One region of the Psychrobacillus sp. MER TA 171 genome, then DNA from elsewhere that is predicted to be linked to it. Evidence: riboswitches for the same ligand, from Rfam matches in the RefSeq annotation. Region 1 holds a riboswitch; each other region holds the start of a gene.

Region 1 (3,149 bases):
ACTCTTGGTCTTGTAGGAGAATCAGGCTCAGGTAAATCTACTACCGGTCGGGCGATTCTTCGATTGCATGAGCCTACAGATGGAGATGTGCTATATCAAGGAATGGCCATTAATCGTTTAAGTAAAAATGAGCTTAAAACGATGCGTCGGCATATGCAAATCATCTTCCAGGACCCCTACTCTTCCTTAAATCCTCGTTTAAAGGTGCTAGACATTATTGGGCAGGCATTAGATATTCATCGTCTGAGCAAAAATGCAGAGGAGAGAAAGAAGCGGGTAGAGGAATTACTAGAATTGGTAGGCTTAGAGCCCTCGCATGCATTACGTTATCCACATGAGTTCTCTGGTGGACAGCGACAACGTATAGGTATCGCTCGAGCACTTGCGGTTGAGCCTGATTTTATCGTCTGTGACGAACCTCTATCGGCTTTAGATGTTTCTATACAAGCACAGATTGTAGAGCTTTTGGAGGATTTACAGCACAGACTAGGCCTGACATACTTATTTATCGCACATGACCTGTCCATGGTAAAACATATAAGTGATCGCGTTGCTGTCATGTATTCTGGAAAAATTGTAGAGCTAGCAGAAAGTGAGGAGCTTTATACTAATCCACAGCATCCGTACACTAAGTCTCTCTTAGCAGCCATTCCAATCCCTGACCCAAAAGTAGAGGCCAAGAAAAAGCGTGTGCTCATGGAAGAGTCTAATGTTACTGACAAGTATCAATTAAAGAATTCTGAGCTGGTAGAGGTATCCGACGGTCACTGGGTAGCTATCCCTAAGTAAGGTAGCCCTTGAAATTGTTTAAAGCCCATGTTAAACTTATTTTTATTATATTTAGATAATTTAATATTTTATTTCTTATCAAGAGAGACGGAGGGATTGGCCCTATGATGTCTCAGCAACCAGCCTTTTAGGTGTGGTGCTAAATCCAATAGACATTAAGTCTTGAAGATAAGAAGAATGACTTCAATATATATTGAGGGTTCTCTTCTTATGAAGCGAGCCCTCTTTTTATTTGATTTTATAGACAGTAGTAATCGCAACATAATATAAATAGAAGGTAGGAATTTAATATGACAAATCAATTACTTGTAAAAGCACCTTTCAAAGCAGATCACGTTGGAAGCTTCCTGAGACCGGAACGTTTAAAGCAAGCAAGGGCTCAATTTGAACAAAAAGAAATTTCCCAAGAGCAGCTAACTCAAGTGGAAAATGAAGAGATTATTAAACTCATAGAAAAACAGAAGGAAGCTGGATTACTTTCTATCACAGATGGAGAATTTCGTCGAAAATGGTGGCATTTCGATTTTTTAAGCGGACTAGATGGCGTGGAATTTTATGAAACCGATCAAGGACTATCATTTAAAGGGGTGCAAACAAAAGCGCATGGTATTAAGGTGACAGGAAAGATTGGCTTTAGTACCCATTACATGATTGAGCATTTCAAGTTTTTAAAAGAAGCAGCTGGGGATGCTGTTGTAAAATTTACTATTCCTAGTCCGAACATGCTTTATTACCGAGCTGCAATTGAGGAAGGTGTGTATAACAATGATGAGGAATTATTTTCTGACTTAATCACAGCTTATCAAGGGTTTATCCAAGCAATCTATGATGAAGGCTGTCGTTATCTTCAAATTGATGATACTTCATGGGCTACCTCCTTTTCCGAGGAAGGCCTCGCTTCCTTAAAGGACAGGGGGTTATCGCTAGAGCAAGCCTTATCCCTTTCTGCAAGGGCTATTAATGAGTCTATTTCTAAAAGACCAGCCGATATGCTAGTGACCATGCATATTTGTCGGGGAAATTTCCGATCCACTTATATCACAAGCGGAAGCTATGAGTTAGTTTCAGAAACTATATTCGGTGGATTACATGTGGATGGTTTATTTTTAGAATTTGACGATGAGCGCTCTGGTGGTTTTGAGCCTTTACGACATGTTAATCGAAAGGATTTAAATATTGTCCTAGGGCTGATTACCTCTAAGCATGGGGACCTAGAGGAAGAAGAATTAGTTAAAGCTCGCATCGAAGAAGCTACTAAATATGTACCAAAAGAACAGCTTTGCTTAAGTCCTCAATGTGGATTTTCTTCTACTGAGGAAGGAAACATATTAACTGAAGAGGAACAATGGGCAAAAATTCGCCATGTAGTCCAAATAGCAAAGGATGTCTGGAACTGACTTACCCACATGTGGATAACGTTAGTAGAAATGTTTTTACATTTGCCTGTTAGGGTATCTATTTAAATAAGATATCAGTTCTATATGGGAGGAATGTTTGATGAGTAAAGTTTATGAATATACAACAGATGATGTCGTAGAAGAAACTGGTAATTATACGTGTGAGTCTGGGACAACTAGAACTTTAGAAAAGGGTTCGAAATTCCCTTCCTGTCCCGATACAGAAGTAGTTACGTATTGGAAACGCTCTGAAAGTCATACCCACAGCTCAGGGCAGGAAGTATTAACATCCGGTCGCTATGTGGATGAAGATGGAGATGAAGCTTTCCTAGAGGCTGGCTCTACTTTTCCAAACTGCCCAAAAGCAGGAACCCCTACTACATGGTCCCATGCAGGATAACTAAGTTGCTGATACTTGTCTTATTTTATAGACAGGTATCAGTTTTTATTTTAATAAACAAACAGCGAGCAAGTATAAAAAGATAAGCCATCATAGCCGCTTGGATTTCTGTGGTGGTGGCTTACCGAAATAAGAAATCTTAGTTCTTTAAATCGTCTATGGACCTTTGCACCTTGTCTTCTTGTTCTTGTCGATATTTCCTTCTAGCTTCCTCTGAGACTAACATAGACTCATTAATCCCATTTTTTACTCCCCACTTGATAATAAAATATAAAAGTATAGATAAACCTATTATCCATAAAAGCAATTGTCCGGTTGTCATTTTTAAAATCCCCCTTATTTATTGCGTACAACTACTAAATAGCTTGTGTTCACTACCAGCAAGACTAAGCACATTACTGCTATAGAAAAAATTTGCGATTGCTCGCTAAAGTAAGAAAATGCAACAGCTAAACTAATACCAGTGAGCATAAACAGATTGAATAATCGATGCGATTTATAAAGTCCTTGTAAGGTCACGTACTTCTCCCCATCATCCATAGAGTCCATAAGCCGTTGCTCAT
Region 2 (3,149 bases), on a different contig from region 1:
ATTGATTAAACGACCTCTTGTATATAATGGACATAAGCTAACGCTTGGTTTTAAAGAAGAGCAGTTTGAAGACATGTGGAAAACCTCTTAAAGCACCTTGTATTTACTATGAAAATATGTGAATATTAAATAGAATGGATTAATTATTTGAGAGGGGTTTATTTATGAGCGTACCTAAAGATTTTAAGTACTCAGCTGAACATGAATGGGTAAAAAATGAGGACGGAAATGTCCGTATTGGAATTACTCATTTTGCACAATCTGAACTTGGAGATATCGTATTCGTTGAACTTCCACAAGTTGGCGATGAGATCAAGGCAGGAGACGCTTTTGGTAGCGTTGAATCCGTAAAAACTGTTTCAGAATTATATGCACCTATCAGTGGTAAAGTAGTAGAAGTAAATACTGAGCTAGAAGATAGCCCCGAATTTGTTAATGAATCACCTTATGAAAATGCATGGATGATCGTGGTTGAGCCTTCTGACGTATCAGAAGTGGACAGCTTATTATCTCCTGAAAAGTACGAAGAATTAATAGCAGAGTAATAATGAAAACGCCGGTTAATAATCGGCGTTTTTTTCATATAATAAAGGAAAGGATAAGTTGGGAGAGAAGCTAAATGGCACATGTATTTAGTGATAAAATAATTATCGTTGAGGGTAGGTCTGATAAGCTGCAATTATTAAGCCTTCTCGATGAATCTCCAGAAATTATATGTACTAATGGAACGATATCCGATGTAAAATTGGAGGAGCTATTAAGCCCTTATGATGGCTTGCCGATTTATGCTTTTCTAGATGCAGACAAATCCGGGGAACAAATTCGATCGGTCGTTAGGAAGGAGTATCCAGAGGCAATTCATTTGTATACGAACCCGACGTATGGCGAAGTAGCAAACACACCGGCGAAGGTTTTGGCATCTATATTAAAACGTGTTAATATTAAGGTGAAAAAAGAATTTTTACCTTAGGATGATGTGTATGAATGAATGGACTAGAGAACAATGGGATAGCGCTAAAAACAATTCAACACTTACCTTGTTTTATATCTATACGCCTATGTGTGGAACGTGTCAGGTAGCAAGTAAAATGATGAATGTTATTAAAGAAATGGTTACCTATCCAATTGGTCAGGCAAATATTAATTTTCTAGGTGATTTGGCGATAGAACAGGAAATTGAAAGCGTACCTTGTCTTCTTATTACAAAACATGGGAAAGTGGAAAAGAAAATCTATGCTTTTCAATCAGTTCCTTACTTATTGGAAACAATAAAGGCTATTGACGAAGATGAAAACCTATGATAATATTCGTTATGTTGAAAACACAATTTAATAGTGTCGCTCTTATTAAGAGAGGTGGAGGGAAGTGCCCTTTGAAGCCCGGCAACCGTCATGAAAGTGAAATGGTGCCAAGTCACGCAAAGCTATAGCTTTGGGAAATGAGAGAATGGATGAACGTTATTTTAAATAGATAACATACACCCCTTCTGCTCTTTTGCAGAAGGGGTTTTTTATTAGGAAAGGTGGTCAGATTTACTTGATTAGTTTAAAAGACGTTTCGAAAAGATTTATTACAAAGCAAGGAGAAATCGTTGCAGTTGATAGTGTAAATCTGGACATACAGCGTGGAGAAATTTTCGGGATTATTGGATACAGCGGAGCGGGCAAGAGTACGCTAATACGTTTGTTGAATGGGCTAGAAAAGCCATCTGACGGTCATATTACAGTGAATGGCCAGGAAATTACATCTATTAATGAGGACAAGCTTCGAAGCTTTCGTCAAAAAGTAAGCATGATCTTCCAGCATTTCAATTTACTATGGTCGCGAACTGTCGCTGAAAATATAGCATTCCCATTAGAAATTGCAGGAGTTCCAAAGGAAAAAAGAAAAGCTAGAGTAGAGGAGCTTTTAAGCCTTGTTGGATTGGAAGGAAGAGGAGACTCTTACCCATCTCAATTATCTGGAGGACAAAAGCAACGCGTAGGAATTGCAAGAGCGTTGGCTAATGGTCCAGAGGTATTGCTTTGTGATGAGGCAACATCAGCTCTTGACCCTGAAACAACCGACTCCATTTTAGACTTGCTCGTAAGCATTAATGAAAAACTCGGATTAACCATTGTATTAATCACACATGAGATGCAAGTTATTCAAAAGATCTGTAACCGAGTAGCGGTTATGGAAAATGGGCAAGTTGTAGAAGAGGGAGATGTGCTTGAGGTATTCCAAAAGCCACAACAGCCTATTACAAAGCGTTTCGTTTCTCAAATTTCAGATTCTAAAGAGCCAATTCAAACCATTCAAAATCTAGTTAAGCTTTATCCAAACGGCAAGCTAGTTAAGCTCGTTTTCGTTGGAGATACTACAGAGCAACCAATTCTTTCAAGATTAATCAAACAGTTCGATTTAGAAGTAAACATCGTGCAAGGAAATATATCACACACGAAAAGTGGAGCGTTCGGGACACTAATCCTTCAAATAGATGGAAATGAACAAGCAGTGGAAGAGGCAATTGAATTTATCCACGCGCAAAAAGTTAAAACTGAGGTGATCAACAATGATTGAATCGTTATTTCCAAATGTTGATTGGCCTAAAATGTGGGAAGCCACTATAGAAACCCTTTATATGACTGCAATTTCTACAGTCCTAACAGCAATCTTTGGACTAATATTAGGACTATTATTATTTTTGACAAGTCCACACCAAGCATGGGCAAATAAAATAGCAAACTGGTTGACCAGTGGAGTAGTCAATATTTTCCGTTCTATACCGTTTATTATTTTAATCATTTTATTGATACCATTTACAACGTTGTTGACGGGATCGATGCGTGGTCCGAATGCGGCCATCCCTGCATTAGTAATTGGAGCTGCTCCATTTTATGCCCGTATGGTTTTAATCGCACTACGAGAAATCGACAAGGGTGTACTAGAGGCAGCTAAATCTATGGGTGCTAAAACTTCTACAATTATTTGGAAGGTTTTATTGCCAGAATCGATGCCCGCCTTAGTATCTGGTATTACCGTAACCTGTATTTCACTAGTTGGGTACACAGCGATGGCAGGTATTATTGGAGCTGGAGGACTTGGAAATCTAGCATTTCAAGATGGATTCCAACGTAGTCGCGAGGATGTAACGTTTATAGCTACTA
Region 3 (3,149 bases), on a different contig from region 1:
GCATCTGCAGTTAAGAAGATGATTGTATTTGGGTGACCAGCAACAGATGGATCCACAATATTATCTATATATTGAATTGGATAAGCTGCACGAGTATTTTCAGTTAAAGAGCTATCAGTATAATCAGCAGTACGAGTAGTAGGGTCTACAACTACGTTTTCTAAAACAGTACCAAATTTGATAGCGTCAAAAATTTGTGGTTCATTTTCTCTTGTTAGGTCGATACATTTTGCATAGCAGCCGCCTTCGATATTAAATACGCCATTATCAGACCAGCCGTGCTCATCATCACCGATTAGTTTTCTTCCAGCATCAGCAGATAATGTAGTTTTTCCAGTACCTGATAGACCGAAGAATAATGTTACATCGCCTTTTTCTCCAACGTTAGCAGAGCAGTGCATTGGCAAAATATTTTGTTCAGGCAATAAATAGTTCATAATAGAGAATATAGACTTTTTCATTTCTCCTGCGTATTCCGTACCACCGATTAAAACGATGCGTTTTTCCATAGATACAATGATAAAAGTTTCTGAATTAGTTCCGTCAACAGCAGGATTTGCTTTGAAGTTCGGAGCACTAATGACAGTGAAGTCTGCTTTATGAGATATTAACTCCTCTTCAGAAGGACGAATGAATAATTGGTGAGCAAACAGGTTATGCCACGCGTATTCGTTGATTACTTGAATGCTTAAACGTGAATCCTTGTCTGCACCAGCGTATCCTTTAAAGACGAATAGTTCATTTTTTTCCTTTAAATAGTTCATAACCTTTGAATATAATGCTTCAAAGTGCGAAGATGAGATAGGTTGGTTTACAGATCCCCAATCGATTTTGTCTTTTGAGATAGGTTCATCAACAATATACTTGTCTTTTGGAGAACGTCCTGTATATTTGCCCGTCTCTGCTTTAACAGCTCCAGTGGAAGTTAGTACTGCTTCTCCTCTTGACGTAGCTTTTTCCACTAATTGTGGTACTGATAATTGCAGGCTAATGTTGTTACCAGCTAACAATTCGTTCAGTTCGCTCACAGTATCGATTGAATTCATATAGTATTACCATCCTTTATTTAAAGTTTTTAGCTCTTCACGGAAACATCATAAAGAGGATTTTTCGTTGATATGTGAAATAGTATAACACATTAAACTAAATAGTCTACACTAATTAAAGCTCAAAAAATGATTTTTTTTAGTAATTGTGAATAAATAACAAATTTACCTGTTGACTTATTTTGCTAATATACGTATGATGGTGAATTGAACGGATACTCTTATTCCGAGCGTGTGGAGGGGTTCAGGCCCTATGAAACCCGGCAACCTGTAATTATACTTACGTTACAAAGGTGCCAAACCTGATACAAGGTGAAATTCCTTGATTGATAAGAGTGAAAGGTGTTTATGATATTAATCCCTTTCCTCATGTAACTACGTGAGTGAGAGGTTTTTTTATATTACATCGCCCTAAATCCTTGTGTGCCAAGTCCGAAACGGCTTCAAGTTTACTATAGGCTTGACATGGGAATGAGTACCGTATCAATTCCTGAGAGAAATCTCGCAGGACATAGGAGGGAATTTTTTTGACACAAAGACGATTATTTACATCGGAATCAGTAACAGAAGGTCATCCAGATAAAATTTGTGACCAAATATCAGATGCTATCTTAGATGCGATTTTAACGGAAGATCCAAACGCTCGTGTAGCTTGTGAAACAACAGTTACTACAGGTTTGGTTTTAGTTGCTGGAGAAATCACAACCTCTACTTATGTAGACATTCCAAAAGTAGTGCGAGCTACTATTCAAGAAATTGGATATACGCGAGCTAAATATGGTTTTGACTCAGAAACGTCAGCAGTTCTTACAGCTATCGATGAGCAATCGGTTGATATCGCTATGGGAGTTGACCAAGCACTAGAAGCTCGAGAAGGTTCGATGTCTGATTCTGATATTGAAGCAATCGGAGCTGGGGACCAAGGTTTAATGTTTGGCTATGCTTGTAATGAAACACCAGAGCTTATGCCACTTCCAATTAGCCTAGCCCACAAATTAGCTCGCCGATTAGCTGAGGTTCGTAAAGACGAAACATTAGATTACTTACGACCAGATGGTAAAACACAAGTAACAGTAGAATATGACGAAAATAACAATCCAGTTCATATCGATACGATTGTTATTTCCACACAGCATCATCCGGAAGTAACGTTAGAACAAATTCAAAAAGATTTAAAAGAGCATGTGATTAAACCAGTAGTTCCTACTAATTTAATAACAGACGAAACAAAGTACTTTATCAACCCGACTGGTCGCTTTGTTATCGGTGGTCCGCAAGGGGATGCAGGTTTGACAGGTCGTAAAATTATCGTAGATACTTACGGTGGGTATGCTCGTCATGGAGGAGGAGCTTTCTCTGGTAAGGATCCAACAAAAGTAGACCGTTCTGCAGCTTATGCAGCTCGTTATGTGGCAAAGAATATTGTTGCAGCTGGTCTTGCTGATCGTTGTGAGGTACAGCTTGCTTATGCAATCGGTGTAGCACAGCCTGTATCAATTGCTATTGATACATTTGAAACAGGTAAAGTATCCGAAGCAGATTTGGTAACTTATATCCGTGAGCTATTTGACCTTCGCCCAGCTGGCATTATTAAAATGTTAGACCTTCGTCGCCCAATCTACAAGCAAACTGCTGCTTACGGACATTTTGGACGTACAGATATTGATGCACCATGGGAAAGAACAGACAAAGCAGAGCTATTAAAGCAAAAGGCTGGTCTATAAAAGAGTCTTCTATTACAGAATGCCTCTTATAAAAACAGAAGGTATTAAGAGATTGATCTCTTAATACCTTCTGTTCTTTTTATACTTTTATACAGATGATCTGAGAACTAAGTGTATTTAAAGGAGATTAATAATTGGGTGCGTTTACTCTTAATGGATTAATGAGTATAAATTATATAAAATATAAGAATACTTTAGTTTCTTAAACATTTTTAAATTGGTTTTACTGATTTATAGTATTGTCCTTTTTCCGCATACTCATGAATAATTCGTTGGACATCTTTTTTATCTTCCTCATTTAATTCTCGTATAACCTTTGCTGGACTTCCAAAAGCAAGCGTATTAGGTGGAATTTTTTTGCCTTGGGGAACCAAGCTTC
Region 4 (3,149 bases), on a different contig from region 1:
TTAAAACAGGAGTTTGAATGTGTCAATTTCAAAATTCCTGTTTGTATAGAAAACACGAATAATTAAAAGAGAACAATGGAATTTATATGATTTTTAATAATAAAGTATTATTGATTTTCGCTCATATTGCGGACGCTTTCCGTGGAGTGAGCGATAAGCCATCACCCATCGATTTCGCGCGTGGTTGTAACGTCTTTATCTGTCTCACTCATCCCTGCTTACCTCGCCGCCCTCCGCTGCAATCAATATATATAATGTTCACTTTTAATCTTTAAAATGCCTTTTATGAAATTGACTCATATATAATTTTTCTTTTTACTCCCAGTTATAAGGAGTAGCCTGATAAACATAGTAATTCAACCAATTAGAAAATAATAAATGTGTATGTGCCCTCCATGTATTTAATGGCTTATTAGAGGGATTATTATTTGGAAAATAGTATTTTGGCATCTCAATATCTATTCCTTTAGTTATGTCTCTATGATATTCTTCTGCTAATGTGTGCGCATCATACTCTAAATGACCAGTGACCATCACCATTTTATTGTCGTTCGATTTTACAAGAAACACACCTGCTTCCTCCGAAGTGGATAAAATAGTTAGTCGCTCATGCTTTTCTATTTCTTCTTCAGATACAGAAGTGTAACGAGATACGGGAGCATTAAACTCTTCATTAAATCCTCTTATTAAATTCTCCACTTGGTCAGTTAATATATGCCGATACACTCCCGAGCATTTACGAGAAAGTGTGAATTTATCTATACCAAAATGATAATACAGTGCAGCCTGCGCGCCCCAACAAATATGTAAGGTGGAGGTAACATTGGATTTAGACCATTCCATTATTTCCTTCATTTCATTCCAGTAATCGACCTCCTCAAATGGCAACTGTTCTACTGGAGCACCAGTGATAATCATCCCATCAAACTTTTTTTCTCTTATTTGATCAAATGTCGTGTAGAAAGTATCCAAATGGGTTTTGCTGGCATTCTTGGATTCATGCGTCGCTGTATTCATAAAGGTTATATTCACTTGTATTGGGGTATTCCCCAGAAGCCTTAATAGCTGAAGCTCCGTTTTTTCCTTCTCAGGCATTAGATTAAAAATAATAATGTTAAGTGGACGGATGTCCTGCTTGTAAGCACGCTCTTGATCCATGAGAAAAATTTTCTCTTCTTTTAACAGCTTAGCTGCAGGTAATTGTTTCGGAATATTGATAGGCAATGACTTTCCCCTCCCAATGAAATGCGCAAGAGCACCTGTGATTTCGCCTCAAACTAAGTAGGAAATCGAACAGGAGCAAGGCAATTATTAAAATAAATACCTCTCTTTCCATGTAAGAAAAGAGAGGCAGGAATTTGCTAACTAGCTCTTATCTTCCAAGATCGTCTTGTTAGGAATTAGCACCTTTCTGTACAACAGAGGTTGCCGAAGTATCACAGGGCCTAATCCCTCCACTTCTCTTGATAAGAATATTAAATTATTTAAATTATTCGTTAATAAGTTATATTAGCACGCTCTATTACTTATATCAACCCATTTTGAAAAGTATTCGGGTCATTCTGCTAAATCTAGCCATTTCTCCAATAATTGCTCCAATTGCTCCTCTACCCGAAGTTTTTCCAAGCTTAATGCCTCATAATTTTCCCAGTCATTCTCTATGCTAATTTGTTTAGTTAGCTCACCTATAACATTTTCGAGCTCACTTATTCGCTTTTCCAGAGGAATTTCCTTTTGTTGTTTGGCAGGTGTTGCTTCTTTTAATGGCTGCTCGATTATTTCTTTCCTAGTATTTTCTTTCGAGCAAAACTCATTCCATTTTTCCCTTGCCCATTCGTAAGGGCCTTCAAATGTGGTAAGCTCGCCATGCTCAAGCCAAGCAGTCCTTGGAAATAGTTTATTTAGAAAATATCTATCGTGAGATACAGCAATAATAGTCCCTGTAAAATCATCTAGCGCTTCCTCTAATACCTCTCGTGAATCAATATCAAGATGATTCGTTGGCTCATCTAATATGAGACAATTTATGTCTTGATGCATTAGCTGAGCAAGACGGAGTCGCATTCTTTCTCCTCCGCTTAAATCAGCAATTCTTTTAAAAACATCCGCCCCATAAAACATAAACTTCGCTAAGATGTGTCGAGCCTCTCCTTCTGCCACATTTACTTCTGCTCTAAAAATATCTATTAAGCGAGCTTTTGGATCTGTTATTTCGAAATGTTGAGAAAGATATCCATGGCGCACATTACTACCAAATCGAGCTTCACCCGAATCTATTAACTCTACTCCTCTAAGAATATTCAAAATGGTAGTTTTACCCGTTCCATTCCTACCAACGATTGCAAGACGGTCCTTCCAATATACATGAAGCTCTGCACTGTTTAATAACATTTTTTCACCAAAGCTTTTGAAAGCCTCTTCCATTATGACAACTTCTTTTCCGCTTCGGGGTGCCGCGTCAAAAGATAGACTCATTTTCTTAGGATCTATTAGAGGTTTACGAACCTTTTCCATCCGCTCTAATGCCCGTTCCATATTCCTCGCCTGACGGTGTAAACTCGCATTTGGAGGAACTGCTTGGTTAGCCCAAATCCTTAACCTCTTTATTGCTTCTCTCATTTTCTTTATCTTTTTTTGTTGCTCCTCATACTGTTGAAATTCACGAGTAAGTTTTTCTTCCTTTTCGATTAAAAAAGAAGAATAATTACCATGATATTTCGTAAGCATACCATCCTCAAGATCTGCAACTTTTGTAACTACCTTATCTAAAAAATATCGGTCATGTGAAATAATAACAACTGTACCTGTATAACTAACTAAATACTCCTCTAACCACTCTATTGCAAACAAATCCAAATGATTAGTCGGCTCATCCAACAGTAAAAGGTCTGGCTTGGTTAATAGTAGCTGTCCAAGCATTATTTTCGTTTGCTCTCCACCACTTAAACTTGAAAATGGCTGTTCTACAAAACCACCTAGTTGTAGCCCTTCAACTACTTTATCAATTTCGGGATCAATCGTATATCCGCCCTGTAACGTGAATTTTTCTTGTATGTCTCCATACTGCTTTAGAAGTTTTTCCATTGCCTCTGCATTTACCACTGCTAGTTCTTTTTCAAGTATACTCATCTTTTTCTGTAGTAGCATAG

What was found. Region 1 has a riboswitch for S-adenosylmethionine ahead of M3627_RS07765 (5-methyltetrahydropteroyltriglutamate--homocysteine S-methyltransferase). Riboswitches for the same ligand answer to the same signal wherever they lie in the genome.
Region 2: another riboswitch for S-adenosylmethionine. It lies ahead of M3627_RS14275 (methionine ABC transporter ATP-binding protein); the one in region 1 lies ahead of M3627_RS07765 (5-methyltetrahydropteroyltriglutamate--homocysteine S-methyltransferase).
Region 3: another riboswitch for S-adenosylmethionine. It lies ahead of metK (methionine adenosyltransferase); the one in region 1 lies ahead of M3627_RS07765 (5-methyltetrahydropteroyltriglutamate--homocysteine S-methyltransferase).
Region 4: another riboswitch for S-adenosylmethionine. It lies ahead of metA (homoserine O-acetyltransferase MetA); the one in region 1 lies ahead of M3627_RS07765 (5-methyltetrahydropteroyltriglutamate--homocysteine S-methyltransferase).

What each region holds. Positions count from the first base shown of each region.
Region 1 is NZ_JAMAWN010000006.1:82,926-86,074, forward strand. Features, by position in the region: gene M3627_RS20795 (ABC transporter ATP-binding protein) at 1-789, shown strand, start outside; SAM riboswitch class I at 862-964, shown strand; gene M3627_RS07765 (5-methyltetrahydropteroyltriglutamate--homocysteine S-methyltransferase) at 1,080-2,186, shown strand; gene M3627_RS07770 (hypothetical protein) at 2,287-2,586, shown strand; gene M3627_RS07775 (DUF6019 family protein) at 2,726-2,908, opposite strand; gene M3627_RS07780 (DUF3169 family protein) at 2,923-3,149, opposite strand, start outside.
Region 2 is NZ_JAMAWN010000016.1:1,344-4,492, reverse strand. Features, by position in the region: gene M3627_RS14295 (arsenate reductase family protein) at 1-91, shown strand, start outside; gene gcvH (glycine cleavage system protein GcvH) at 165-545, shown strand; gene M3627_RS14285 (toprim domain-containing protein) at 620-970, shown strand; gene M3627_RS14280 (thioredoxin family protein) at 981-1,301, shown strand; SAM riboswitch class I at 1,341-1,445, shown strand; gene M3627_RS14275 (methionine ABC transporter ATP-binding protein) at 1,537-2,562, shown strand; gene M3627_RS14270 (methionine ABC transporter permease) at 2,555-3,149, shown strand, end outside.
Region 3 is NZ_JAMAWN010000017.1:68,055-71,203, reverse strand. Features, by position in the region: gene pckA (phosphoenolpyruvate carboxykinase (ATP)) at 1-1,046, opposite strand, end outside; SAM riboswitch class I at 1,265-1,382, shown strand; gene metK (methionine adenosyltransferase) at 1,574-2,770, shown strand; gene M3627_RS14955 (gamma carbonic anhydrase) at 2,983-3,149, opposite strand, start outside.
Region 4 is NZ_JAMAWN010000003.1:247,374-250,522, forward strand. Features, by position in the region: gene metA (homoserine O-acetyltransferase MetA) at 316-1,224, opposite strand; SAM riboswitch class I at 1,370-1,473, opposite strand; gene abc-f (ribosomal protection-like ABC-F family protein) at 1,558-3,149, opposite strand, start outside.